2 regions of the Polycladomyces zharkentensis genome follow, and region 2 is predicted to be linked to the other one. Evidence: predicted binding sites of a transcription regulator. Region 2 holds the regulator's gene; the other holds the start of a gene.
What was found. Region 2 encodes CtsR, which represses protease genes until heat stress. Its sites were predicted from a motif close to ATGGTCAATAAAGGTCAAACA; they were not measured.
Positions count from the first base shown of each region.

Region 1: a site for CtsR is predicted at 3,382-3,402, ahead of clpP (ATP-dependent Clp endopeptidase proteolytic subunit ClpP). Genes of this name have one in related genera too.

Region 1 covers NZ_JAFHAP010000011.1:25,741-40,367, forward strand. Annotated here, with positions in the region: gene JQC72_RS12295 (cyclase family protein) at 1-505, shown strand, start outside; gene JQC72_RS12300 (cysteine dioxygenase) at 864-1,331, shown strand; gene JQC72_RS12305 (hypothetical protein) at 1,483-2,040, shown strand; gene tsaA (tRNA (N6-threonylcarbamoyladenosine(37)-N6)-methyltransferase TrmO) at 2,037-2,486, shown strand; gene clpP (ATP-dependent Clp endopeptidase proteolytic subunit ClpP) at 2,729-3,322, opposite strand; tRNA gene JQC72_RS12320 (tRNA-Arg) at 3,456-3,530, opposite strand; gene rpoN (RNA polymerase factor sigma-54) at 3,843-5,231, shown strand; gene JQC72_RS12330 (sugar-binding transcriptional regulator) at 5,375-6,457, shown strand; gene JQC72_RS12335 (ArsJ-associated glyceraldehyde-3-phosphate dehydrogenase) at 6,469-7,479, shown strand; gene JQC72_RS12340 (phosphoglycerate kinase) at 7,565-8,749, shown strand; gene tpiA (triose-phosphate isomerase) at 8,947-9,714, shown strand; gene gpmI (2,3-bisphosphoglycerate-independent phosphoglycerate mutase) at 9,711-11,249, shown strand; gene eno (phosphopyruvate hydratase) at 11,285-12,571, shown strand; gene secG (preprotein translocase subunit SecG) at 13,719-13,952, shown strand; gene JQC72_RS12365 (alpha/beta hydrolase) at 14,060-14,627, shown strand, end outside.
Region 2 covers NZ_JAFHAP010000007.1:33,100-47,726, reverse strand. Annotated here, with positions in the region: gene JQC72_RS06855 (ATP-dependent Clp protease ATP-binding subunit) at 1-346, opposite strand, end outside; gene mcsB (protein-arginine kinase McsB) at 364-1,446, opposite strand; gene mcsA (protein-arginine kinase activator protein McsA) at 1,459-1,986, opposite strand; gene JQC72_RS06840 (CtsR family transcriptional regulator) at 1,992-2,462, opposite strand; gene JQC72_RS06835 (MgtC/SapB family protein) at 2,607-3,296, opposite strand; gene JQC72_RS06830 (HAD family hydrolase) at 3,595-4,278, opposite strand; gene JQC72_RS06825 (ABC transporter ATP-binding protein) at 4,716-5,591, shown strand; gene JQC72_RS06820 (ABC transporter permease) at 5,572-6,384, shown strand; gene JQC72_RS06815 (hypothetical protein) at 6,495-6,713, opposite strand; gene JQC72_RS16730 (helix-turn-helix domain-containing protein) at 6,760-7,224, opposite strand; gene JQC72_RS16850 (DUF6932 family protein) at 7,230-7,550, opposite strand; gene JQC72_RS06805 (site-2 protease family protein) at 7,988-9,097, opposite strand; gene JQC72_RS06800 (anthranilate phosphoribosyltransferase) at 9,346-10,377, shown strand; gene JQC72_RS06795 (molybdopterin-dependent oxidoreductase) at 10,418-10,651, opposite strand; gene JQC72_RS06790 (molybdopterin-dependent oxidoreductase) at 10,608-11,114, opposite strand; gene JQC72_RS06785 (nitrate/nitrite transporter) at 11,128-12,336, opposite strand; gene JQC72_RS06780 (ANTAR domain-containing response regulator) at 12,359-12,967, opposite strand; tRNA gene JQC72_RS06775 (tRNA-Ala) at 13,187-13,262, opposite strand; gene JQC72_RS06770 (hypothetical protein) at 13,460-13,621, opposite strand; gene JQC72_RS06765 (tetratricopeptide repeat protein) at 13,618-14,627, opposite strand, start outside.

The sequences.
Region 1 (14,627 bases), on a different contig from region 2:
CATTGATTTGGACGCACACACCGGAACGCATGTCGATTCACCGTTGCATATGGTTCCGGAAGGCGGCACGATGAAAACCATTCCGTTGGATCGTTTGGTCGGACCTTGTCGGGTGTTGAATCTGACGCACGTGGAAGGCGGCATCACGCGCGAGCATCTGAAGCCCTTCGGTATTCGGCAGAATGAGTTCGTCCTGTTCAAAACGCGCAACTCCCTGGAGGATGCCTTCAACTTTGAATTTATTTTTCTGGCCGAAGACGGTGCACGTTATTTGGCTGAAATCGGTGTTCGCGGTGTCGGGATCGATGCCCTCGGGGTCGAACGCAGCCAACCGGGTCATCCCACCCATAAAACGCTGTTTGCGGCCGACATCGTCATTGTTGAAGGTTTGCGGCTCGCTGAAGTGAACGAAGGCGAATACTTCATGGTGGCCGCGCCGATCAAACTGGTCGACACCGAGGCGGCCCCCGCCAGGGTTTTGCTGTTGGAAGGTTTGTCGTGGTGAAAAAGGAAAAGGGTACGATTCGCAACATCCCGCATCCCGCGCGGGATGTTTTCTTTTGCAAGCCAGTCCGTTTGTATCTTCCGACAGAAATGAGTCGTACCTTGCAGGCTGATAATGGGGTGTACGATTCGTACCACTGATGATGCACGGAAACCTGATGGATCAAAGTTTGTTAGTCTCCCATTCCCATGCGCTCAATCGGCGCCTTTTTTTCTTTTGAGACTTTCTTTATATTGGCGGAATTTTGCCGATGGGTCGCACTCCGCTTTTGCATACCGCATAAATTGAATCATCTGGATGTAATCTTGAGTACATTACTCAACTTGGTCAAGATTCACGGTGATTTGGGGGAGATACCATGGATTTCGTTTCCTGTTTGCGCAGCTTGCTTCAGAATCTCCATCGTCCTGACGTATGGCGTCTTCGTCAAGCGGTTGAGCGGTTGGACTGCACACGGGAACGGATTGCACCGTTGGTCACGCAACCTCGGCCGCCTTTGCGCTACGGGAGGAATGTCGTTTTCCGATCGGATCGCTTCGAAGCGATCGTGATCCATCTGCCTTCCGGGACGGAAACCCCGATTCACGATCACGGAAATTCCATCGGTTGTATCCGCGTGGTGGCGGGGACGTTGGAGAATAAGGTGTTTACATTGTCTCCCCATCATTCCCAACCAGCGTTGTCTTCAACCGGACGTCATCAAGCGGGGGAATATGTATTGATCGGACATGGATTGATTCATGCCATGCGCAACGCGGGAGAGGAACCGATGATTTCATTTCACGTGTATACCCCGCCGTTGGAAAATACAAAGCAGTATTCATGATTGGATGCGTCCGGCCTGATTCCCGTCTCACGCATGCCCCCACGCTTGAATTCTCCACGTGCTGATGTCAAGCGGTGATTTTCCTTATATCCCAAAGTAAAATAGGAATAATCGCAGGATTGCCAATCGATATCGCAAAGAGGTGGATGAGGTGGGGGAACCAGTCATGCAGGAACATGCCGTCAAAAAAACGCGTTGGCCACTGTGGATTGGGGTGGCCGTTTTAACCGTTGCCTTACTGATCGCTCTGGGGGTTGCGGTAAATGGATTGATCAGCGGCGTAACCTCGTTTTTGGAGATGGAGCCGGGAGTGAAACTGGCCAACGAGGTGGATGCCCGGACACTGCAGACCCTGCGGCAGCGTCACCTGTTGCAACAGGGAGAAGAGTTGATTGCGTATTATGATCGGTCACTGGATATGGACGGTTCGGAAATCGCCCTGCTGACCTCCAACCGTCTGGTGTATGACAAACGTGGACGGATCACTTCAGTACCTCTCGGGGAGATCCAGGATATCACTTTCGGCCAATATTCGGATATCGACGGCAAATGGCAACGCATCGAAGTAAAATACCGGGATTTTCACCGTATGAAGGTCGAATTCGCGCCGTTGGAAGGCGGGGATGTGTTTTACCGGGCATTGAAGGACGTGTGGCAGGCGAAAAGGAAGCAACCGGCATCGGATGGAAAGGGAGGGCACGGACAATGAGTTGGAACCCGATCGGCGTGGTCCGCTCCCCGATCAGTGAAGCCATGGACGAGAACTGGGGAGGCGTGGAGTCGGACATCGAGCTGTTCTCCCCATATGATCGTGGATTGAAAGGATTGGAGGAATTCTCTCATCTGTTGGTGGTATTTTGGCTTCACCAAGCCGACTTTCATCCCGAACGGGACTTGATTCGCCGTCCGCAGGGAAGAGCGGACATGCCGGATACGGGTATTTTTGCCCAGCGGGCCAAACATCGGCCCAATCCGATCGGGATCACCGCGGTCTCCATCCTGGAAGTGGGAGAAAACCGTGTTCGGGTGCGCGGGTTGGATGCGATCGACGGGACGCCGGTGCTGGATCTGAAACCGTACGTACCCGCTTTCGATCAGGTGGCGTGCGCACGCATACCGGCGTGGTTGGATCAGTTGATGAAGACGTACTTTTGAAAAATGCGGTCAATGGAACAAACGGCCGACCATGGCCAGCAGCATCACCAGGGCGACAATCATGCATAACCAGAATAATCTGCGTTCGTGTCGATCCCATTGGCTTTTCATGATGACCTCCAGTCCATATCGTTCCCTATTATTTTGTGCAAAAAAGAAAAAAGAAAAGCCTCCCGCAGGAGGTCTCAAAAGAAAAGGTGGTTTTCTGTGGGTGAGAGGCCGAACACGATTGATGGATTTCGTCATTTTGCGGAAGGCAAACTGGTGATCACGTGGTCGATCAGTCCGTATTCCTTCGCTTCCTCTGCCGTCATGAAGTAATCGCGGTCCGTGTCCTGTTCGATTTTTTCCAGGGGTTGTCCGGTACGTTCCGCCAGAATCTGATTGATTCGATCCCGCATTTTCAAAATGCGTTTGGCGCGGATTTCAATATCAGTCGCTTGCCCTTCGGCTCCGCCCAGTGGTTGGTGAATCATCACTTCGCTGTTGGGCAAGGCATACCGCTTTCCTTTGGTGCCTGCCGCCAGCAGGAATGCCCCCATTGAAGCGGCCATCCCGATGCAGATCGTTTGGATGTCCGCTTTCACATACTGCATGGTGTCGTAAATGGCCATGCCGGCAGTGATGGAACCACCCGGCGAGTTGATGTACAAATGGATATCCTTATCCGGATCTTCGGCATCCAGGAACAACAGCTGGGCAACGACCAAGTTGGCCACTGCGTCATTGATCGGGCTGCCCAGAAAGATAATCCGGTCTTTCAACAGACGGGAGTAGATATCGTAGGAACGTTCACCGCGGTTGGTTTGCTCAACAACAATCGGAATCAGGTTCATCCGTTGCTTCCTCCCTCGTCGGTTTGTTTCTCATTTCCATCATACTCCAAAGATCGGTAAAGGTCAATAAAGGTCAAACGCTTCTGTTCGCGAACATAAAGAAAAAAGCAGCCGCATTCGGCTGCTTTTGGTTTGGCGCGCCTACCAGGATTCGAACCTGGGCACCTGGTTCCGGAGACCAGCGCTCTATCCCCTGAGCTATAGGCGCATATGCGAATTCATCGAGTGACAGCATTCATTATATCGCAGAGTGTCAAATTTGACAAGTCCCCCGGATGATTTCGCAATTTTCCAGCCTCAGCGGTGAATTTGTTTATTTCTCCATCTTTATTGAAAAAACGCAACCACCTCACGATATGTTACAATAAAAGCAGAAAATAATCGACACACATCGTGGGACGTGACTGATGAATCCATGAGCTTGGAAGACGGTATCAATAAAGACCAGGCACTCCAGGACGGATTCGACATCAAGATGTCGGTGTGTGGCATATGATGTAAAACGCGGAGGTGAGAATGAATGGCGCTGTCCATGGGTTACGGTTTGGTGCAGGAACAACGCATGAAATTGACGATGACGCCGGAGTTGCGCCAAGCGATTCAGATTCTGCAATACTCCGCGACGGACCTATTACATTATATCCAGGAACAACTGATTGAAAACCCGGTATTGGAAATCGACGAAACAGCAGAACGCCATGACGCGGGAAAAAACGAATGGAACGTACAGGACCTGCGTGCATGGGCACTGTATCTGAAACCGCATACAGGAAATGGGGAGCGTGAGGTGAGGGGAAATGAAACGGACCCGATCGCCCGAGTTGCCTCCCCGGAACAAACGCTGACCGAGATGCTGGAAACGCAGCTGCGGTATTTGGCGCTGTCACCGATGGAGCGGAAAGTGTGTACCTATTTGGTCGGCAATTTGGATGAAAAAGGGTACCTTGATGTATCTCCTGATTTTGTATGTAAGCGCTTTAATATCGATGAAAACACGATGGAAGCTTGTTTGCGGGTGATTCATTCGCTTGATCCCGCCGGGGTCGGAGCGCGTTCGTTGGCCGAGTGCCTGCGTATTCAACTGGAACGGGACGAAAAACCGGATCCCATCGCGTTGAAAATTGTCGATACGCACCTGCGGGATTTGGCGGAAGGTCGGATGAAAAAAATTGCACGCGCCCTCGACTGCGACGTAGCCGTAATCCAGCGTGCGGTAGACCGCATCAAACGGTGCAATCCCAGGCCCGGATCGGCTTATCATGCCGGAGAACCGCGCTATGTGGTTCCGGATGTCGTCGTTGAGCGGGTGGAAAATGAATATGTCGTGCTGGTCAATGACGGGTATGTGCCAAGGTTGACCGTAAGCAGACATTACGAACAATTGCTTTACCAAGAAGATGACCGGAGCCGGCAGGCGACCCGTTACCTGAAAAATTGGTTTCAATCGGCGATGTGGTTGGTCAAAAGTATCGAACAGCGCCGGCATACATTGCTGCGGGTCAGCAGTGTCATCGTCGACAAACAACGCGAATTTCTCGATCGGGGTCTGGATTATCTCAAACCGCTCACCCTGAAGGAGATTGCGGACGAGCTGGGAATTCACGAGTCCACTGTAAGTCGGGCGACCCAGCACAAATACATGCAGACACCACGGGGATGTTTTCCGTTTCGGTTTTTCTTTCCATCCGGCCTTTCCACCGATGCGGGAGGGAATACTTCTGCGGAAAGCGTGAAAAATAAAATTGAACGGTTGATTGCACAGGAAGATAAACGTCAGCCGTTGTCCGATCAGAAAATCGCTGACCTTTTGAAGGCGGAAGGATTGCGGATCTCGAGGAGGACGGTCGCGAAATACAGAGAAGAGATGGGGATATTGTCGTCCACCCTTCGGAAACGATACGAAAATTAAGGAAAATAGGCTGTTTCGCCTTGCCAATCCAGGGTCGTTTCGATACAATAGAGATGCAACGGGCTGAAACCGGCCATGCTCTTTTTTTGCCGCATATGGGACGCATTTTGCTACGAGGGACAAAAAATGTCCCAGGTGAGAAGATGAACCAACTGTTGCGGTTGCAAAAACAATTGTTGCCCGATCTGCTGGAAGTCATGCGGAAACGGTACGAAATCATGCGCCACATTCAGTTGATGCAGCCGGTCGGACGCCGTTCGTTGGCGGGCGCGTTGGATTCCACTGAGCGGATCCTGCGCTCCGAAGTGGACTTTTTACGAACGCAGGGATTGGTGCGCGTCGATTCGGTCGGCATGAGCCTGACGGAGCGGGGAACGGATTTGTTGTCCGAGATGGAGCCGCTCATCAAAGATTTGTTTGGACTCACCGATTTGGAAGTGCGCCTGGCGCGACGGCTCGGCCTGAAGAAGGTGATCATCGTGCCGGGAGACGCGGACCAATCCGACTGGGTCAAAAAAGAAATGGGGCGCTCCGGTGCCCGTCTGTTGCGCCAGATGGCCCGGCCTGATCAAGTGGTAGCCGTTACCGGCGGGACGACGGTTGCGGCGGTGGCGGAGATGATGACGCCGACCCCGAGCCTGAAGTCTGCCATGTTCGTCCCGGCGCGCGGCGGGTTGGGTGAGGCGGTCGAGTTGGAAGCCAACTACATCGCTTCCCTGATGGCGAAAAAAACGGGCGGGGATTACCGGCTGATGCATGTGCCCGACCAGTTAAGCGATGAAGCGCGAGAGATGTTGCTCCGAGAGCCGCATATCCAGGAAGTGATGGAGCTCTTGCGCGAAGCGCGAATTGTTATACATGGCATCGGAGAAGCGACGAAAATGGCGATCCGCAGGAAATCATCTCCTGATGAAGTGGCGCATATCCAGCACAGCGGTGCTGTGGGGGAAGCTTTCGGTTACTACTTCAACCCGAACGGGGAAATTGTATCCCGGGTACGCACGGTCGGTCTTCAGCTGGATGATATGGGCGGGATCGAATCGATCATCGCCATTGCGGGTGGCAGGAGCAAAGCACAAGCGATTGCGGCTGTGTGCCCGGCTGTGGGCAATGACGTCCTGATTACGGATGAAGCTGCCGCGCGTGCCATTCTGGAAGAAACCGAAGAGAGTGGAGAGGAACCATCCAACCAGAACGGTTCCTTTCATAAACAACACCAAGCATAGGAGGGTTATCCATGGCTAAAACAAAAATTGCAATCAACGGTTTCGGACGCATCGGACGGGCAGTGTTCCGGAATGCGCTGAATCATCCGGAGTTGGAAGTGGTGGCGGTCAACGACTTGACCGATGCCAAAACGCTCGCACACTTGCTGAAATATGACTCGGTTCACGGTAAAATGGACGCTTCCGTCGAAGTGACTGACGAAGGATTCGTGGTGGATGGCAAAACCGTACGCGTGATCGCTGAGCGTGATCCGGCGCAACTGCCGTGGGGCGAACTGGGTGTTGATCTCGTCGTTGAATCGACCGGCCGTTTCACCAAACGGGACGATGCGGCCAAACACCTGGAAGCCGGCGCGAAAAAGGTGATCATCTCCGCTCCGGCAAAAAACGAAGACCTGACCGTGGTGATGGGCGTCAATGAGGACAAATACGATCCGTCCGCCCATCAAGTGATTTCCAACGCTTCGTGCACGACCAACTGCTTGGCACCCGTGGTCAAAGTACTGCATGAGCAGTTCGGCGTTCGTCGCGGCCTGATGACGACTGTGCACGCCTACACCAACGACCAACAAATTCTGGATCTGCCGCACAAAGACTTGCGCCGTGCACGTGCAGCGGGTATGTCGATCATCCCGACGACGACCGGTGCCGCTGTGGCCGTGGCCAAAGTATTGCCGGAGCTTGCCGGCAAATTGAACGGTTTCGCAATGCGCGTGCCGACGCCGAACGTTTCCGTGGTGGATTTCGTGGCTGAGTTGGAAAAAGAAGTCACCGCCGAAGAAGTGAATGAAGCCCTGCGTCAAGCGGCTGAAGGCAAACTGAAAGGCATCCTCGGATACTCCGACGAGCCGCTGGTTTCCCGCGACTTCAACGGAGATACCCGTTCTTCGATCGTGGATGCCTTGTCCACCATGGTTCTGGAAGGCAACATGGTGAAAGTGGTCTCCTGGTACGACAACGAGTGGGGCTACTCCAACCGCGTGGTGGACCTGGCTGCGTATATTGCCAAGCGGGGACTCTAAGTCTAGAATATAGGTGGAAATCGGGGAAGAGGAGAGTGGGAGCGGTTTTCTCTCCTCTTTCTCATGCCGAGGAGGATTGGCCCGGATGAACAAAAAGACGATCCGAGACGTGGATGTACGCGGCAAACGCGTGTTTTGTCGAGTGGATTTCAACGTACCGATGGAAGATGGGCGAATTACCGACGATACACGGATTCGGGCGGCATTGCCGACGATCCGTTATTTGACGGAACAAGGAGCGAAAGTGATTCTCGCCAGCCACCTGGGCCGTCCCAAAGGCCGGGTAGTGGAAGAATTGCGCTTGGCGCCGGTAGCGAAACGGCTGGCCGAGTTGTTGGAAAAACCGGTTGATTATGTGAAGGAAACCGTCGGGGAAGAAGCGCAACGTCGGACGGCAGCATTGAACGAAGGCGACGTGCTGCTGTTGGAGAACGTGCGCTTTGAACCGGGTGAAGAGAAAAATGATCCCGAATTGGCCCGCGCGTTTGCAAATCTGGCCGATCTGTACGTCAATGACGCTTTCGGAGCGGCGCACCGGGCGCATGCGTCAACTGCCGGGATCGCCGAACATTTGCCTGCAGTGGCCGGTTTCCTGATGCAAAAAGAGCTGGAAACGCTGGGACGTGCATTGGAAGCGCCTGAGCGACCGTTTACGGCGATCATCGGCGGGGCCAAAGTACGGGACAAAATCGGCGTAATCGAAAACCTGTTGGAAAAAGTGGACAATCTGCTGATTGGCGGCGGTCTGTCCTATACGTTCGTCAAAGCGCAGGGATATGAAATCGGCAAATCCCTGCTCGAGGAGGACAAGCTGGATCTGGCCCGTTCCTTCATGGAGAAGGCAAAAGCCAAAGGAGTGCGCCTCATGCTGCCGGTCGACGTGGTCGTGGCTGATCGATTCGCCCCGGATGCCCGGGCGGAAACGGTGGCCATCGATGCGATTCCGGCAGACATGGAAGCGATGGATATCGGGCCGAAAACGCGGGAACTGTTTGCCGAAGTGGTGAAAAGCTCGCGGCTGGTCATTTGGAACGGTCCGATGGGCGTATTTGAATTCGACCGGTTCGCCCACGGCACCAATGCGGTGGCCCAAGCACTGGTGAATTCCGACGCGCTCACCATCGTCGGCGGAGGCGATTCTGCGGCAGCCATCGAGAAAGCCGGTCTGGCGGATCGCGTGAGCCACGTGTCCACCGGTGGCGGTGCTTCGTTGGAGATGATGGAAGGAAAAGCGCTGCCGGGAGTTGTCGCCTTGGACGACCGGGAATGATGGAAAGTTGCAGGTGGTTGACCCACTGTCGTAAAGTTCTCCCTGGCAGTGATTGATACAAAAGATGGGTGACCATGTTTCGCGAGTGGCCTTGGAATGAAGCGAAACAGGGGCGAGAGGATCATGGTCACCCTGAAAGTACCATTCGCAAGCTGGAGACGACAGCTTCAAGTTGAACCGATAAGGTGGTGTGACTGGTGCGCAAACCCGTAATCGCAGGCAACTGGAAAATGCACAAGACCAGCGCGGAAGCCCTGGCGTTCTTCCGCGCAATGAAAACGGCCAAAGAAACGAAAGGCGTGGAAACCGTGATCTGTGCGCCGTTCACGGCTTTGCCCGCCTTGGTGGAAGCGGCGAAGGACAGCGGCATCGGGATCGGTGCGCAAAACATGCACTGGGAAGAAAAAGGAGCGTTTACGGGTGAAATCAGCCCCGTGATGCTGAAGGACTTGGGGGTGCAGTACGTCATCCTCGGCCATTCGGAACGGCGTTCGTATTTCGCCGAGACGGACGAAACAGTAAACAAAAAAGTGCATGCTGCATTTGCCCATGACTTGATTCCGATTGTTTGCGTCGGTGAAACGCTGGAGGAACGGGAAGCGGGGCAAACGAAACAGGTTGTGGGTCAACAGGTGGAAAAAGCGTTGGCCGGACTCTCGAGCGAACAAGTGAAGCGCGTCATCATCGCTTACGAGCCGGTGTGGGCGATCGGATCGGGCAAGGCGTCCACGGCTGACGACGCGCAGGAAGTGATCGGATTTATCCGCAAGATGGTGGCCAACCAATACGATCAGCAAGTGGCAAACGAAGTGCGCATCCAATATGGCGGCAGCGTCAAACCGGACAATATCGGCGCGTTCCTGGATCAGCCGGACATCGATGGTGCGTTGGTCGGCGGCGCCAGCCTGGAACCGGAATCGTTTGACCGTCTGGTGTCCGCGTCGGTACGGGGGGATCACGCATGAGCCGGCGCAAACCGGTCGCCCTCATCATTTTGGACGGCTTTGCCTTGCGTGACGAAGTGCATGGCAATGCCGTGGCGCAAGCGAACAAGCCCAACTTCGACCGTTACTGGTCCACCTACCCGCATGCGACGCTTCGGGCGAGCGGGGAAGCCGTCGGTCTCCCTGACGGTCAGATGGGCAACTCCGAGGTGGGCCACCTGAATATCGGCGCCGGCCGAATTGTATACCAGGATTTGACGCGGATCACCAAAGCGATTCAAGACGGTTCCTTCTTTGAAAATGACGTGTTGTTGAGCGCTGTTCGCCATGTAAAGGAAAAAGGCACGCAACTGCACCTGTTGGGGCTGCTTTCCGACGGGGGCGTCCATTCCCACATCAACCATCTGTTTGCCCTGCTGGAATTGGCCAAGCGGGAAGGCGTGGACAATGTCGCCGTGCACGCGTTTCTCGACGGGCGCGATGTGGGCCCCGATACCGGTGTCACCTACCTGAAGCAACTGCAGGATGTGATCGCGGAAAAAGGAGTGGGCCGCATCGCTACGGTGCAAGGACGGTATTATGCCATGGATCGGGATAAACGGTGGGATCGGGTGGAGAAATCCTACCGTGCCATGGTGTACGGAGAAGGACCGACCCATACCGATCCGGTGGCTGCGGTGGAGCGGTCGTATCAGGAAGAGATCTACGACGAGTTCGTCGTACCGACCGTGATCACGGACCAAGACGGCAATCCGGTGGCTCGGGTGCAGGACGGCGATGCCATGATCTTCTTCAACTTCCGGCCTGATCGTGCGATCCAGCTGTCGCAGGCGTTCACCCGTGACGACTTCGACGGGTTTGACCGGGGAGAAGGCCGACCGAACGGGTTGCACTATGTGTGCATGACCCATTACAGTGAGACGGTCAATGGCGAAGTCGCCTTCCCCACGCTGGATTTGACGCGGACATTCGGCGAAGTGGTGGCCGATCACGGGTTGAAACAACTGCGGATCGCCGAAACGGAGAAATACCCGCACGTCACCTTCTTCTTCAGCGGTGGACGGGAAGAACCGTTCCCGGGTGAAGACCGGATCCTGATCCATTCGCCCAAAGTGGCCACCTACGACCTGAAGCCGGAGATGAGCGCCTATGAGGTGACCGACTCCTTGGTCAAGGAGATCGAGGCCGGCAAACACGATGCCATCATCCTCAACTTTGCCAACCCGGACATGGTGGGTCACTCGGGCAAATTGGAGCCGACGATCCGCGCGGTGGAAGCCGTGGATGAATGCCTGGGCCGCGTGGTCGAGGCGGTACTGGCCCAAGGCGGTGTGGCCGTCATCACGGCGGACCACGGCAACGCCGACATGGTGCTCACGGCCGACAACAAACCGGTGACATCCCATACCACCAATCCGGTGCCGTTCATCGTCACCGACAAAAACGTGAAACTGCGACAAGAAGGGATTTTGGCGGATATCGCGCCGACCCTGCTGCATCTGTTGGGCATCGAACAACCGGAAGAAATGACCGGGCGCTCGATGATTGAATCATAAAAGCCAATGCAACGATTCAAGGAGGAAGACAAAACATGACGAGAATCGTGGACGTATACGCGCGGGAAGTGCTGGACTCCCGCGGCAATCCGACCGTCGAAGTGGAAGTGGTGCTGGAATCGGGCGATGTGGGCCGTGCGATTGTGCCGTCCGGTGCATCCACCGGTGCTTATGAGGCCGTGGAATTGCGGGATGGGGACAAAGAGCGCTTTCTCGGCAAAGGTGTCCTGAAAGCCGTGCAACACGTGAACGAAATCATCGCTCCCGAGCTGGAAGGTTGGGACGCGACCGACCAAGTGGGCATCGACAAACACCTGATTGAGCTGGACGGTACGCCCAACAAAGGGAAACTGGGTGCCAACGCCATCCTGGGCGTGTCCATGGCCGTGGCGCGTGCAGCCGCGGAAGCGCTGGGCGTTCCGTTGTACAACTATCTGGGCGGATTCAACGCCAAAACCCTGCCCGTTCCGATGATGAACATTCTGAATGGCGGAAAACACGCTGATAACAACGTCGACATTCAGGAGTTCATGATCATGCCGGTGGGAGCGCCCTCCTTCCGTGAAGGTTTGCGCATGGGGGCCGAAATCTTCCACAACCTGAAGGCTGTATTGAAAGAGAAAGGCCTCGCCACTTCCGTCGGGGACGAAGGCGGCTTCGCGCCGAACCTGTCCTCCAACGAGGAAGCATTGCAAACCATCGTGGCCGCGATCGAACGTGCCGGTTACAAACCGGGTGAAGATGTCCTGCTCGCACTCGATGTGGCCGCGACCGAGCTGTACAAAGACGGAAAATATCATTTGGAGGGCGAAGGCGTCACCCGCTCTTCCGAGGAAATGATCGCCTTCTATGAAGAGCTGGTTTCCAAATACCCGGTTGTCTCCATCGAGGACGGCTTGTCCGAAGACGACTGGGATGGTTGGAAACAGCTGACCGAGCGCCTGGGCGGCAAAGTTCAGCTGGTGGGCGACGATCTGTTCGTCACCAACACCGAGCGCCTGTCCCAAGGTATTGAAAAAGGTGTGGGCAACTCCATCCTGATCAAAGTGAACCAAATCGGCACCCTGACTGAAACGTTCGATGCCATCGAAATGGCGAAACGTGCCGGTTACACTGCGGTTATCTCCCACCGTTCCGGCGAGTCGGAAGACACCACCATCGCCGACATCGCCGTGGCGACGGGTGCGGGTCAAATCAAAACGGGAGCACCGTCCCGTACCGACCGCGTGGCCAAATACAATCAGCTCCTGCGCATCGAGGATGAACTGGCCGAAACGGCGCAATATCCGGGTAAAACCGCGTTCTACAACCTGCGCGGATAATCGCTTTGTTTCACCTGCCGCCGGCACTGACGCCGGCGGTTTTTTTGTGCTGATTTATTCGACCAGACAGACTTAAAAAAAGGTGTTCATCAAATTGATCAAGCAGAGCAGGAAAAAGCCAAACAATATTGGACACCGGAACGCAAGAAAAACGCGGAAAAAAACATGCCGGTCATAAAAGGAGAATTGAAAAAGCCGGATCAGCAAAGTCTTGTCCCCAAAGGAAAGCCTCGCCTGGTCCTGCCGATAGCCCCCGATGGTAAGACACTTCCGGTTCCGGAAAACATCCACAAGCTGATCCACCAAGAACAGAGTGATGTGAACCCATGATTGACAACGAAGTATACGTTGATCCTTATCCCCATACTACATATCAAAACTACGTCGACGATCAGACATACCCTTTCCGCGTGGAAAATGGAAAGATTATGTTTGCAGCGCTACGGTGGTTCATGCCGAGAACAGAAGTCTCGTAAGAAACGGCGGACCATTGTCTCCATGAAGGAACCGGTATTGACAAGCCGATGTCACGAAATGTGTTTTTTTCTCCTGCCTGTCAGAATGGCAAGGAACCCTTTGGCGAATGGGCTGCAGTGTATGTGATTCCTCATTATGATTGGATGGTAAACCAAAAATTACGAGCATGACTTCGGCGCTGTCATTTTGGAGCGGAGAATGGTGAGGCGGTACAGGATGTCGTCGGCGGACAAGGAATCATATTCAATATTGCAAGGACTCAACACTGGTTTGGATCGGTTATCCGGGTGAAACACCTTTCGGTTATGATGGGGAAAAGCAGATCGTGACAGCTGCCTCGCGAGCGGTTGATAACGAAGGCAAAGTTACCGGACCCGCTACCATAGGAATCGGTGCTCGTCTGGGTAAGGGATCCAGTTCGCCAGTTGATTTGTAAAAGCCCACTACCCTAAAAGGAAGTTGTCGTTTTCTCACGAGCGACCTTTGAGCTTGTCGAAAGAGGAGCGAAAGGGAAAACGGCGCACCCGGAATTGCGAGTAGAAAAAACCTTTTTTAAGCGTATTCCCACCGGGCGAAAATATCCGGTGTTTTTTTCTCTCGCTTCCCTTTATTGAAAACCCGCGTCTGATATGGTACAGTATCCCCAGTGAGACTCGGGAGGTAGATCGGTTTGGAAATCGCAGCAAAGATTTTGTTGGCGATCGTGAGTATCGCATTGATCATCGTTGTTCTGCTTCAATCCGGAAAAAGCCCGGGCCTCTCCGGTGCGATTGGCGGTGGAGCGGAGCATCTGTTGGGCAAAACGAAAGCGCGCGGCATCGACGCCCTTCTCAACAAAATCACCGTGGTGCTGGCGGTGTTGTTTATCATACTCACGTTGGTGGTCGGATATTTTGTGAAATAAAGCCAAACATGATTCCCATCTACTGCGGGAACGATAGCAATAACAGCTCAACAGCGGGTGTTTCCCGGCTGTTTTTCTTTTGAAGCCGAAAGAAGGAGCGTATGACGGTGGAAGGGTTTTTGCTGATCCATGGTTACGCCGGTACGCCGCATGACGTCCAACCTGTGCTCGATCGTCTGCAGGAGCTGAACTTGCCCGTATCCGCTCCGCTTTTGGCCGGGCATGGCGGAACGCGGAAAGAGATGCGATCGTCTTCATGGCAGGAATGGGTTCAAAGTGCCGAAGAGGCGTTGGTCCAGCTTCTTCGAGAGTGTGATCTCGTTCATCTGGTCGGTTTTTCGATGGGAAGCCTCATCGCCATCGATCTGGCTGTACGGTATCCCGTCGGGAAAATGGTATTGCTCAGCCCGGCCGTCTACTCGGTTAACACGCCGGAAATCGTCCGAGGCATGGCAGATACGTTGAAAAGCCCGTTTGACAAACGCGTTCGGGCCTTGCCGCTCAAAGTTTACTTGAGGCGCACCATGCGCTCTTCGTTTCGCTCCTTCGCTCAGTTTTTCCAACTGGTTGAACACGTTCGACCCAAATTCCCCGAAGTGCGCATTCCCACACTGATCATTCAGGGAGAGCGCGACGATGTGGTCAAACCCAAAGGTGCGATCCATCTCTACCATC
Region 2 (14,627 bases):
CCTCACGGATGAGGCCGAGCAGGATATGCTCCGTACCCACATAGGTATGACCCAGTTTGCGCGCTTCATCCATCGAGAGTTCAATCACCTTTTTCGCCCGGGGTGTATAGGCGATGTTGGTCGGTTGGCCCTGTCCCCTGCCAATGAGGGATTCCACTTCGTTTTGGATCTTTTCCAAGCCCAAACCCAGTCCGATCAGCGCCTTGGCGGCGATGCCTTCCCCTTCACGCACCAAACCGAGCAAAATATGCTCCGTACCGATATTGCTGTGACCCAAACGAACGGCTTCCTCCTGTGCCAGCGCCAACACCTTCTGTGCGCGTTCCGTGAATCGGCCAAACATCATCGTTCATCCACCTCACTTTAATTTTCGTCGTTGTGTTCGATAGCCAAACGTTCCCGGATCAATACCGCCCGACGAATATCCCGTTCGCCCGAGTCCAGACGCTGACCAGCGTATTGTTGCAAAAATCCGGGTTGGGTCATTACCATCAATTCATTCAGCACCGTAGCCGAAACGCCTTTGATCAACCCCAGGTCGATGCCCAACCGGACATCGGACAACCGGTGCATCGCCTCCTTGGAATCCATCACCCTGGCATGAGCGAGGATGCCGTAGGACCGGTGCACACGATCTTCCAGCTGGATCGGGGAAGATTCCAGCAACCTCCGGCGGGCCGACTGCTCCTGGTCGATAATCTGGCCGACCACGCTGACCAGATTATCGATGATCTCCTCTTCTTTCTGCCCCAATGTAACCTGGTTGGATACCTGGTAAAGGTTGCCCAGCGCCTCACTCCCCTCACCGTAGATTCCGCGTACGGCCAATCCGACTTGGGCAATCGCCTGAAACAGACGGTTCAGCTGCTGGGTCATGGCCAAGGCGGGCAAATGCAACATCACCGATGCCCGGATGGCCGTCCCCACATTGGTGGGACAGCTGGTCAAAAATCCGCAGTGTTCGTCAAATGCATACGACAGATGGTGTTCCAACGTATCATCGATATGATCGGCCAACTGCCAGGCTTGCTTCAGCTGAAATCCCGGGAACAGGCACTGAATGCGCAAATGATCCTCTTCGTTGATCATGATACTGACCGCTTCGTTTCCGCTTAAAATCACTGCACCGTGACGGGACTCTTCCGCCAGATGAGGGCTGATCAAATGCTTCTCCACCAACACGCGCTTCTGCAAGTCATTCAACGTGTCCATCCGGATCAATTCCGCGTCGCGAAAATACGGCTGTTCCTTCTCTTCCTGAAATGCTTCTTCAATCCGCCGTACCACTTCTTCTGACTGGGATGCGGTCGCCAGCATCGGGAAGGGAAGGCCGGCCAAATTTCGTGCGATGCGAACGCGAGAGCTGATCACGATGTCGGATTGGGGTCCTCCGCCTCGCATCCACTCGCTCATCGCGCTTTGGATAAAGCGTTGAAGCGACAACATTCTCCCTCCCTTTCAGCCTTCCAGTTTCCTCTGCAGGGCGCGGATCCGGTCACGCAGACGAGCCGCTTCCTCGAATGCTTCCCGGGCAACGCACTGCTTGAGCTGCTCCTTGAGCTGTTCGATTTCCCGCCGAATCTTTAACCGTCCCCCCGTTCGTTCCGGCACTTTGCCGCGGTGGCTGGTACTGCCGTGAACCCGGCGAAACAGCGGAATCAGTCGCTCCCCGAATGCTTGGTAACAATCACTGCATCCCAACCGTCCGATCTTGCTGAATTGCGTGTAGGTCAGTCCACACGTGGGACAACGGAGCGAACCGGACTGCACCGACTGCTTCGCCTGTCCGCCTTCCCCATAAGGAGCATCGAAATTGAGCAGTCCGGACAACAGTTGATGAATGGAAAATCCGTTTTCCATCATGGGGATCTGTTCCCCTTTTTCCTGGGCACAAACTTCACAGAGATGAAATTCCGTTTTCTCGCCGTTGACAATTTTGGTGTAATGAAGTGTCGCCGGCCGTTTTCCGCACTCTTGACATAGCATCGGCGTCACTCTCCTTTGTCCGCCATTAGAATCGCGACCCACGCCCGCATCATATCCGCCCGTACCTGGTCCCGAATATTGACGGGTAATGTCAGCACTTCGCGGGACACCGATTTGCGCAGCAACTTGGCTTCCCGCTCCGTGATGATGCCGTCATCCCGCAGACGGTCGATCACATCTTCCGCAGCCGCCTGATGGATCGAATGACCGATCTGTTTGAGCAACACATCGAAATAGGTGCGTTTGGAAGCGTGTTTCACTTTGCGAATGCGGATAAATCCACCCCCGCCCCGTTTGCTCTCCACCACGTACCCTTTTTCCAGGGTAAAACGGGTACTGATCACATAGTTGATTTGCGAAGGCACACATTGAAACAGATGAGCCAGTTCGCTTCTTTTTATCTCAATCGTCCCCGTCGGGCTTTCATTGAGAATTTTCTTCAGATGATGTTCGATGATGTCCGTGATGCATCTCATCGGACAACCTCCTGCTGACTTTGACTAACTTTGACCTTCTGACTTTATTATAATTCATTCCCATTTTTTCGCCAAGAGGGGAACAGCCGTCCTTCTCATTTTTTCTTGATCGCCGGCATTTCATACAATCTCTCATTTACTGGATTACCCGGAAACAACAGCCTTCACACCTTCCACTTGCCTCATTTTTTCAATCAAATCGCTTTCCGGGAATTTTTCCGGCATCCGAATCGTAAACACGATATCGATCATGTTCTCCTCCGGGTCCTCCTCCTCAATGGAGACCTTGCGGATGCTGGCACCGAACTGCGACAGGATTGTCGCCAAATCCCCCAATGTACCCGGCCGGTCCTTCACTCGGATGCGCAACGTTTTCAGACGTCGGGAGACAAACAGGAGATGTTCCACCCGGTTCAACAGTTCCAAACTGATCAGCGCCAGTGCGGTAGTCAATATGGCAGGGTAATAAAATCCCGCACCCGACGCCAGCCCGATGCCGGAGACCACCCACAACGAAGCGGCAGTGGTGAGTCCCGTCACCGAAAATCCGTGACGCAAAATCGTACCCGCTCCCAGAAACCCGATTCCGCTGACGACCTGGGCCGCCAACCGTGCCGGATCGGTCCTGACGTTGGGCTCATGTACAAACTCCGAAAAGCCGTAGATGGACAACAACATGATCAGCGCTGATCCCAAACTCACCAAAATATGGGTGCGAAAACCGGCGGGATGGTTGTTGTGTTCCCGCTCCCACCCGATCAAACCACCCAAAACAACCGCCAAAAACAACCGCAATGTCGCTTCTCCGATGGAAATCGACCATACATTCTCCATCCGTTTCCCCTCCTCATCCTCCTTAAATTCCGTCATTGTTTTTCCAAGGCGTTTTGGGTGAACGAATATCACCCACATCGCTCCCCGGCTCGGTGTGTCATGGCCGCTCCGACCCGGAGTGCAGACGCGGGCAAAGTGGGCTTCACTCGGAAGGAGTTGCCCGCGATTTCATTCCAGCGCGTTCCTGGTCCTCATCAGGCCGGGCAAGGGTTTTCGATCACCTGGCAAGTCTGCTCGCTCATGAATTTGGCAGACACCCTGACGTGATACACTCACCGGCAAACGAGCTTCCCCGTTTTTACTCTTTTTCAGATGAGTACTTTACCACGTCCAACAAAGTGGGGAACGAGTCGATCACCACATGCGCCCCTTCCAGCTCCTTTTCTCCGCTGAAACTGGGAAAACCGGCGTATCGACATCCGATGACCGTCAGACCGTTGTACAGACCGGCTTCCACATCCGAACTGCGGTCACCCACCATGTAACCGCCCGTCACCCCGTGTTCCTCCATCAGTATGCGAACCAACACCTTTTTTTCACGGGTCTGGTATTCACCCGCGGTATAGATGCCGGAAAACAGCGGAAGCAGCTCAAATGCCGTCAATACACCTTTCACATAGGGTAAAATGCCGTTACTGGCGATAAACAGACGCCATCCATCCCGCGCAAGCCTGTGCAGCGTCTCGTCCACACCGGGGTACAACGCTCCCATTCCCTGCCGCAAACAGTGCAACTCTTCCTCCAACATCCAGCGATCGGCCATTTGTTTGGTCTCTTCGTCAGCTCCGGGGAGCAATCGGTTCCAGATCTCTGTATGAGTGAGACCGAATACGGATTGAATCTCTTTATCGGTCGGTAAAGGCCCTTCATACCGACCCGACTGCAGCAATCGCTCAAATGCCCGGCGAAAAGCCGGTACCGCCACTTTCTCCGTTTGAAACAACGTTCCGTCCAAATCAAAAATCATGGCATGATGCGACATCGTTCCACGTCTCCCCTTTATCCATGTATATTTTGATCAACTTGACGATACCATACCGGGCGAGCGGAAAATAGGCAAGTCTATCATACGAGGAAAAAAGAACGTGGGATGGTTGACATTTCCTGGGACGATCGATAAAATAAAATCGTTGGTCAGTCATCGTTTTTCGTTACTGAGGAGGAAAGGGAAGTCGCCGACATGAGAAGCTTCCGATTCACTGTTCCACCCTCTTTCCAATCAACGGCAAGTGGGACAATCGTATCATATATTCCCACCGGCGACCTCGACGGATGATCTGAGATTTCCTCCTTTGACCCATGGTATCTTGCACCCCCGCCACAGGGCGAGCGGCCTGTGGCTTTTTTTACGTTTGCATGCACATCGCCACAGGCCTGCCAGCTTGTGGCATTTTCTTTGGGAAAGGAGTGAACGTGCTCATGACTCAAACCGTTTCAACCCCGGAACATCCTGTCCTCCGTCAAGCCGATGAAGATGTCGCCATCCATTGTCAGCATGTCAGCAAACGGTTTGTGGAAACAGTGGAAGGCAGCCGACGCTGGTCCAACTGGTTTCGCGGGGAACGACGGATGATCAAAGCGGTGAATGACGTATCGTTCACGGTTCGGCGAGGAGAAATCTTCGGTTTATTGGGACCGAACGGATCAGGTAAATCGACACTGATCCGATTGCTGTCAACACTCCTGTTTCCCGACAGTGGTACATTGACCGTTTTCGGCAAGGATGTCGTACATCATCAGCACGAAGTGCGCCGGTGGATCAACCGGGTCTCGGTGGAGGCATCCTTTTTCAAAAAGCTGTCGGCGATGGAAAACCTGCGGTATGCCGCCCGGTTGTACGGATTGCCCGTAAAGGAAGGAGAAAAACGGGCGATGCAGATTCTTCGACGGCTGGGAATTCGGGAAAACAAGGCACACACGCCGTTGGAGAATCTCTCCCGGGGGATGCAGCAAAAAGTGGCAATCGCCCGGGCGCTGATGACCTCCCCGGTGCTGGTTCTGCTGGATGAACCCACGACGGGGCTGGACCCCAAATCGAAACGGGATGTGCAGGCATACATCAAGGAAGTGATGCAAACGCATGATGCAACCATGATTTTGACCACACATGATATGGAAGAAGCGGAATCATTGTGCGACCGGATCGCCATCATCGACCAAGGACGCATCATCGCCTTGGACACGCCCGACGGTTTAAAACGACTCGTCGGAACCGACTCGATGGAAACCGTCTTTTTTGAACTGACGGGAAAAGATTGGGAGGAGGCGTTGGCCGATGAAGACATGGATGCGTGAGTGGAACGCCGCTTATGCGTTTGTCGAGCGCAGCTTCCGTCTGATCCGGCGCTATCTGGCTTGGGAAGTCGTGTTTCTCTTCTATAATATCATCAATACCCTGACGATTGGATTGATCGGACTGACCATGCAGGGTGCGCCCAACCAAGAGGAAATGGTGCTGTATCTGGTGATCGGCGCGCTTTTCTGGGGATTCATGTCCGTACTGTTCGAAGAGGTGGCCAACTCCATCACGTGGGAACGATGGGAAGGAACCATCGAATACACGTTTATGGCACCGATCCGCCGCATCACGCACTTGGCGGGGATGTGCCTGTTCGCACTGCTGTACGGAACCATCCGATCCGTGATCGTCTTGGCCATTGTGGCTCTCTTTTTTGACCTGCCTTTGGCACAGGCGGATTTCCCTGCCGCACTGGTCGTACTGGCGGTTGCCAGCCCCGCTTTTATGGGTTTGGGCCTGATTGCGGCAGTCCTTCCCCTGTTGTCCCCCGAACGCGGAACACAGGCAACGCATATCATCCAGGGTATCATCCTGCTCGTCTCCGGTGTGTACTATCCCATCGACGTATTGCCCAAATGGCTTCACCCCCTGTCCGTCCTCTCCCCCGCAACCTATGCGCTGGATGCGGCACGGGACGCCATCCTGCACGGAACCGGTGTCATCGCACTGTTGCCGAAATTGGGTATTCTGTTGTTGATCGGCATCGTACTGGTTCCGATGGGATTGTGGATCTTCCTGCAGGCGGAACGTTATGCGATGCGCACGGGCAAGCTGAAGCGAAATGGGTGACCTGCCCCACACTGCGAAGCACCGGAGGCACTCCCTTTGGCAGTCGTGGGCTTCCCGCTTGATCCGGCGTGGCAGCCCACATCCATCCACGATCGCTTCGTCCAAGCCTACTAGTTTTTGAAACCAAGCTCACGCTTCAACTCTTCCAGGCTAGTCCAATCTTTGTCTTCTCGGTTCCGTTTCAGCTGCTCCAGCTCTTCAGGTGTCAAGTGCTCGTCGTCCTTGGGGAGTATGTCCCATAACTTGTCCCATAGCTGATTTTTAATTTCCTCATCAGAGTAGCCCATTTCCCTTAGCTTTTTAATTGCTTGTTTCATGTCGTTGGCCATGGGTATCCTCCTAAAAACCGCCGGGGAGTAATCCCCGACGGTACAATCAGTTAGTAACAAGGTTGTTTTCCAAATCAAAAACGGGTTCAGTCCCTTGCTTTTCTACGGGTTTGAAGTATGCCTTGACCCCCAGGGCTTTCATCACTCGCTCCAACTTGGAAACCGAGATGCCATGGTACTCATTCCGCTCATCCATTGATACCTGAGCGGGAGATACACCAAGCTTTTTGGCCAGATCTCTCTGAGTCATCCCCCTATAGATTCGAAATGCAATCAGCATCTTACCTAAATCGTGCTCGATTCCGCTAAAATCCCCTCTTTTGATTCGTTCATACAGCTCAACTTCCCATTTCTTCTGTTCGTGGATCGCCATACCTGCTGCCATCAGGTTCTTGATTTCGTTATCGGAAAAGCCTTTTTCCTTTAGTTTGTTGATCTGATCTTGAATGGCCGCTTTTTCGGTTTCGACCATTTGTTTTGTTCTTTTGTACTCCTGTTCCGTTTTGATCACAGAAGTCACCCCTTTATCAATTTGACAATGCCTTTGCCGGTTCCCGCTCTAGTTTGCCGGAAAAACTGGGGAAATGGCGGGTGAGGAAAGTTCAGGTGGATCTCCTCACAATGCGGGTACAATTCAATCCGGTACTTATGCCACATAAGCGGTTTTGGTGGCCCACCATGGTAGCGAACCCTTTTTGTGATATCACATAAATCATCCTCAGCTGCTTCTTTTAAAGCCTTGAATTTAGAGCCATCCGCTATAGAACGAGCATCGCATACGTAATAACCGTCTATATCTCCTGGGCGGGGTTTGTTTGTTACAAAAGATCCGTTTATATAGGATCTCTTCGATTCCCACGCGCATGGGAAGTAAACACAAACTCGATGTCTTTGTGCCGGTGATCGTTCAATTGTTCTTGGAGATATTCAAAGAGCGGTTTTCGAGCCTGATTCAACAGATCTCTGTTACGAGTGTTTTGAGGCAAAAATAAAAGGCGTAGAATGAACCACGCCAATGAAAGATGAAGGAGCATGTGCTGGAAGGGAACTTTCCCGAGTAGAGGAACTCGGGGTTTACTTATATACAATATGACACAATGGCATGAAGAGATTGGGCCGACTATGAAAATCCACATTAACAGCGTTTCACCTGTCCCCTCGGGGTTCGCTTGGTATATTTCTCTTTCGCGGAACGGATCAACCAAGAGACCGTGGAAAGTCCCCCCGTGGGAAATTCCCTTTGTGTACGCATGGGGTGTGGCCAACCGAAGTCCTTACGTACCCATACCGGATATCAACATATGCGTTACTCCCATTAACAATACCAACACCAGCATCAGACCGAAATACATCACGCCATATACGAAACGCGTCCGGCCAGAGACTTGATAATATTCCGCACTCTTGCGCAACGACGGATCTTCCTCAACGGACGGAACATATTCGGCTTCCAGCCGCAGACGGATGAGGGGTTGACCGGTATCATCCGTAACGCGGTCGGCTCCGGTCATCCGCACCTCCTCAAACCGCCCCTTCATCCCTTCAAATTGAAAGATTTCTCCCACACCCGGATAATTGACAGAACACACGTGTTCCCGATCCGCCACCCGACAATACTGCACATGGGGCAAGACCCGCTGATGAGACTCAGCCGGTATCCAGACATGCGCCTCCTCCCAGCGACTTTCCGGCACAAACGCCTCCACGGCGATCTTCCTGGGCTTATTGCGCCTGTCGGAGAGAAAGGACGACCACAATTCCCATGCAAACAGCAACCAGATCACCAACAACAACGGGCTGAACGTCACGATCACCAAGACGAGGCCGGCAACGAGTCCCACCACCCACAACCAACGGGAGATGGCACTGACGATCCGCCCGCCGTCCAAGGGATGAATCGGCAACAGGTTGAACAAATTGAGCAAAAATCCCACCTGCGCAATCGAGTAGAGCGGTTCGTATCCGGTCGCCACACCGATCGCCAAACACAACACCGCGCCGATGGTACCCACGAATGGACCGCCGTAGGCAATATAAGCCTCAGTCACGGCATCGGCGGGCATTTTCCGCATCATGATCAACGCTCCCACAAACGGGATGAATGAGGGTGCAGACACGGGCAATCCTTTCCTGCGCGCCGCCCACACATGCCCCATCTCGTGGACGAGCATCATTGCCACCAATCCGAGAGCAAACGTCCACGGATAAAACAGGGCATACGCGCCGATGGACAAAAGCATGGTCCAGACGGTTCCGCCCGCTTTTCCCAGTTTGAGAATCGGGAGCAGAAACTTGAGCTTCCCACCCAAACCGATCAAAAGCGCGATCAATCCGCCCCACCATGTTTTTTTCATGCCGCTGTTCCTGGTATCACGGTGTGCCAAGCGCTTACTCCTCCTTATCCGTCACTGCAATCGCCTCTCCCATTCCATGTTATCACAAGTTTCGACTTTTCACGCATAACAATCCGGGCCGAGCGTGCTTGACCGAAAGCCGACAATTTCCGGGTCGAACAAGTCCAACCCCCTTTTTTTAAAGTATCCCGCCTTGTCGACTCGGTCTGTCTTTCATGTTATATTTATTGACATAGGAAAAATATCTGCATTTTGCGAAAAGGAGGGGATCACCTCCCATGTTCCGTTTTTTGAAAGAAGTTGGGCGCGGGCCCAGAGGGAAACGCGATTTGACCTATAAAGAAGCATGGGATGCGGCCCGGTGTATTTTGTCGGGAGAGGCGACACCGGCCCAGATCGGCGCTTTTTTGATCGCCCTGCGTCTGAAGACGGAATCCCCTGATGAGATCGTCGCTTTTGTTCATGCGCTGAAAGAAAAAAGCCGACATCATGCCTTGCCGGAATCGCTGGATTGTGCCGGACCTTATGACGGCAGGAGCAAATCGTTTTTCGCCACACTCCCCGCCGCATTTATCGCGGCCGCCTGTGGTTTGTCGATCACATTGCACGCCAGCGCCTCCCTGCCACCGAAATATGGCATCAGTCTGTTGGATGTGATGAATGGGATGAATATCCCCTGTGAACAGCTTACTCCTGAGCATTGGATCGAAGCTGCCGATCGGGTTGGGGTCCTGTTCGTTCATACGGAACAATGGTGTCCGCCACTCGCTCGTATTCGCCCTTATCGGGAGGAGGTGGGCTTGCGGACGTTGTTCAACAATGCGGAGAAATTGCTTCGTCTTTCTGATTCGCCCTATTTGGCCCTCGGTGTTTTTCACCGGAGCGCTCTGACCAAAATGGTGCAGGTGCTCACCCGGTTGCCGCTGAAGCGGGGATTGATCGTGCAGGGGATGGAAGGTTCGGAAGATCTCCCGGTGAATCGCGATACCCGTTCACTTTTGATCGATCGGGGAAACGTGGAGGAAACGGTCCTCTCTCCCGGTGATTATGACATGTCCGCAGAGTTGCCGGATGAAACGTGGACAGCACAAAGACAGGCCGAAATCACCAAGGATGTGTTGAAAGGGGACGCCGATCCTGCATGGATTCACATGGCGGTATGGAACGCGGGCATTCGGTTGTGGCTGGCCGAAAAGTGCGATTCCCTGGGGGATGGTGTAGCCGCGGCTCGTGCGGCACTGGAAAGCGGAAGGGCAGCGCAGTCTTTCAGACAATGGATCGACATGCTCTGTGGTGTTGATGTTGCTTAAAAAAAATCTGGCAACGGTGCCAGATCTCAAATACTCATATCTAGAAACCTGCTGACAATGTGGTCGCAGTGCCAGTCTTGCGCGGATCGATGACCACGATTGTCGCTCCGTTGGCTTTGGCCTTCCGGAAATATGGCATCATTGTCGGCTGACACTCGGCAATATTGGCTCCGGCGATCAAAATGCACCGGGCGAGGGGCAAATCGGACAGCGGATTGGTCAATCCCCGGTCAATGCCGAAAGCCCGCTGAGAGGCCGCAGCTGCCGAAGACATGCGTATCGACCGTTGTAGTCGATATACCGGTACCCAAGGCGAGCCGTGCCATTTTTCCCAATAGATACGTCTCTTCATTGGTCATGGAGCCGCCGCCGAACACCCCGACGGCATCCCGTCCCCACTGTCGTTGCAAACCGCCGATGTTCCTGGCGAACCACCGAAGCGCCGTCCGCCACGTCACCGGCACCCATCTCCCGCCGCTTTTGAGCAGGGGCGTGGTCAACCGCTGGTTGTGCCACACATGGGCGGGGGCATGTATACCTTTGACACACAACTTTCCGCCGGTGACCGGGTCCTCCTTGTTGGGACTGACCGTACGGTTCACAACGGCAAAACGCCCACGATCCTCATGAAGCCACTTGGTGCACTGCATACTGCAATAGGGACACTGTGTAAGATCGGAACGCGTCGTTGACTGACTCCGGTTTTGATTGCGAAAATGATCGAGAAACCCCTTCATATCCCATCCCGCCTCACGCCGCAATGTTGCCGACCGACGATTCACCAGCCCACTCACGACGCCAACGCCGGCTGACCACCCACATCGAGATGAATGCCAATGCCACCACGCCCGCAATCGCCCACAAACCGGCAGCGTAGGTCCCGGTCATGTCCTTGAGCGCACCCAAACCAAACGGAAGATAAAATCCGCCGATGCCACCGGCCGCACCCACCATTCCGGTGATCACGCCGATCTCCTTGGCAAACCGCTGGGGCACCAACTGGAATACGGCACCATTGCCCATGCCCAGCCCCATCATCATCATGATCAAGAGTCCCATCATCCAGCCAAACGGCGGCAATTGAGCAGCATAGGCCACCAGACAGGTAATGACGGAAAAGAGAATCAGCAGCATACGAATTCCGCCGATGCGATCTGCCAGCCAACCGCCGATCGGACGGACAAAGCTGCCCGCAAACACGCAAGCCGTCACAAAACCGGACGCCTGTATCTGGTTCAGCCCGTACAGATCATGAATCAGGATCGGCAAGAAACTGGAAAAACCGACGAAACCGCCAAACGTGACGCTGTAAAAAAAGCAAAACAGCCACGCATCTTTTTCTTTCCATACAGCAAAATACGAATGGAGCGGTTGGGCCGGCGGTTGATCAGGCGCGTCCTTTGCAAAAAGAGCAAAAATGATCATGACCAGTCCGATCGGGATCATCGCCAATCCGAACACGGCATGCCAACTGCCAAACGTTTCCGCCAACCGGGGAGCAAACCACACGGCAAACACGGTACCGCTGTTGCCAGCCCCGGCAATGCCCATCGCCAACCCCCGGTATTCCGGCGGATACCAACGACTGGCCAACGGAATGGCTGCAGCAAAACTGGCACCGGCAATCCCCAGCAGGAAGCCGGCGGCAAACACCTGCGGCAAATTGGTACCCGTCAACCACAGTAAACAAAGCGGCACCATCGTGACGGCCATTCCGATCAGACCGGTGCGCTTGGCACCGATCCGGTCGGTCAAAAGACCCATGACAATCCGAAAAATGGAGCCGCCCAGGATCGGCACCGCCACCATCAGTCCTTTTTGTGTGGCATTCAAATTGAGATCCTGCGCCACCAACACACCCAAAGCCCCCAACAGTACCCACACCATGAAACTGACATCAAAATACAAAAACGCGGACAACAAACTGGGCAAATGTCCAGCTCTGAAAAATGAGCGCACTGTTTGTCCCCCCACCCCGTTGTCAGGTTACTTTCCATTTGCCCGAACCGGCTCGTATGGTACGGGTTGCGGAACCGGCAAAAACGGGTTGTCGCTTCAACGACAACACTTCATGGGCGACTTGCTGCATGGTCTTTCTCTCGTTCATCGCCGTCTGCCGCAAATAATGGTAGGCTTGCTCCTCCGTCCATCTCCGCTCGTCCATCAGCTTCCCCTTGGCCCGATCAATCACGGCCCGTTGGGCCAGACGGCGTTCCAACTGTTGGATGCGCTTTTGCCAAGCGGCTCGTTCCTTCGCTTGGTACACGCCTTGCCGAATCGCCCAAACAGCATGGCGAACGTCCATCGTCGTCGCGATCACAGCGGACGGACGGCGGTCTTCATCCCATTCATCCGCCCGTGGCAGTCCCCCTCGATCCAACATCAACACCCACGGGCATTTTTCCGAAACCGCCGTCACCCGACGTTTCCATCCTTCCGACGGATAAACCAACATGACCGCATCGGGAACACCGGTTTCCAACGCCTTTTCATCCACGGCGGTGATGGAAAGCCCCGCCCGGCGCAGACTGTCCACATAAGCACCTGCCGACATCGTAAACGGCTGCTCATGCAACACCCAGATATTCAACGGGAGGGCACACTCCTTTATGTCAGTTTTTTTACACAAAATTCGGTATGGCTTTATTGTAACGAATTACTCCCCGATTCCGCAAGTCCTATATGTAAGTTTTTTTAACATACAACTCCAATAAAACAAGCCTTCGTTCAGTTTCCATTATATTATGTCATATTTTCTGACGTAAATGCACAAAAAAAACCTCGTTGATGATTCAACGAGGTTTTTGTCTGGTGGAGCTGAGCGGGATCGAACCGCTGACCTCCTGCGTGCAAGGCAGGCGCTCTCCCAGCTGAGCTACAGCCCCATATAACAGATCAATTGACGACAGGGATTATTGTACACGGGTCCATGGAAAAAGTCAAGCATCATTTTTCAGGTGGCCGTTTTCCCGTAAACGACTTTTGAGCGTTTGCGTTACAGAAGCGAGAGGAAAAACGGCGCACCTGACATTCGCGGGTGTTGGACTGCTTTGCCGGCATGCTCACCGTTGGACCGTTGGTCCTATGGCTGGATCGGTTGCACATCTTCCAACTGGATCGGGTCCATTTCCAACGGCGGCGTTTTCACGTAGACGGCCGCAAACGACCCGGCGGCGAATGCCAAAGCAAACGCGGCGACGACCAACACGATGAAAACGCCGCGGATGAACCAACGCTTTTTCATGACGATTTTTTCCCTCCCGCAGGTTTTGATGCCGGTTTGGACTGCGGCATCTTTTGGGCTTTCTCCATCGCCCGCTTGACCAACTTGTTGGTGGGATCGATTTTGGCGGCCTTTTGAAGCCATTTGATTGCATCAACCGGTTGGTTCATCGCCATGAGCACGACGCCTTTTTGATAGTGGTACCAAGCCTGCCGTGGATCAATACGGATCGCCGATTCCGCGCTTTTGAGCGCGCGTTTGAAATTGCCGGCATAATATTGGGCAATCGATTCATAGTAGTAAGCCTGGGCGAATCGTTTTTTTAGCTCTTGGGCACGGTCGAACTGCTCGGCCGCTTTTTTGGCCAGTTCTTTCATTTCTTTTTGTTTTTCCTCCGCCGCCATCGTTTGATCCCGCGCGACCCGCTCCCGTTTTTGCAAATACAACGTCCCCAATGTGATCCGGTAACGCTCGTTCCGTTTGTTCAGACGGATCGCGTCGCGCACTTCCTCGATCGCCGGATCGATCTGTCCCATTTTCCCGAGAAACACTGCACGATCGTGATGATACAGACTGACGTCCTTGTTTTGGTAAATGGCATATTGCAACTGGGTGACTGCTTTGGCATAATCCCCCATCGCTCCGTATATCCGCCCCTGATGGTACAAAAAGCGATCGTTGGCGGTATTCATTTTGACCGCTTGATCGATTGCGCTTTTCGCCTGCGGCAAATCTCCCGCCCGATAAGCATGGACGGCCCAAGCATCGTACACGGTCGCATCGCGGAAACGCGCAGCGGCCAGGGACAGAAGCCGTTTCCCGCTGGTATAATCTTCCACAACTCCGTACAGGTTGGCCAGATGCAGGTAATATTCCTTGACATCGGGAGCCGCGGCAATGGCTTGTTTGGCCAGCCCGATCGCTTGATCATACTGCTTGCGGTCATACGCTGCCGTAGATTGATGGTAATACAGCGTCGCCTGCTTCGGATCGGGATCGATCTCCCTGCCCAACGCCTTGGCCAATG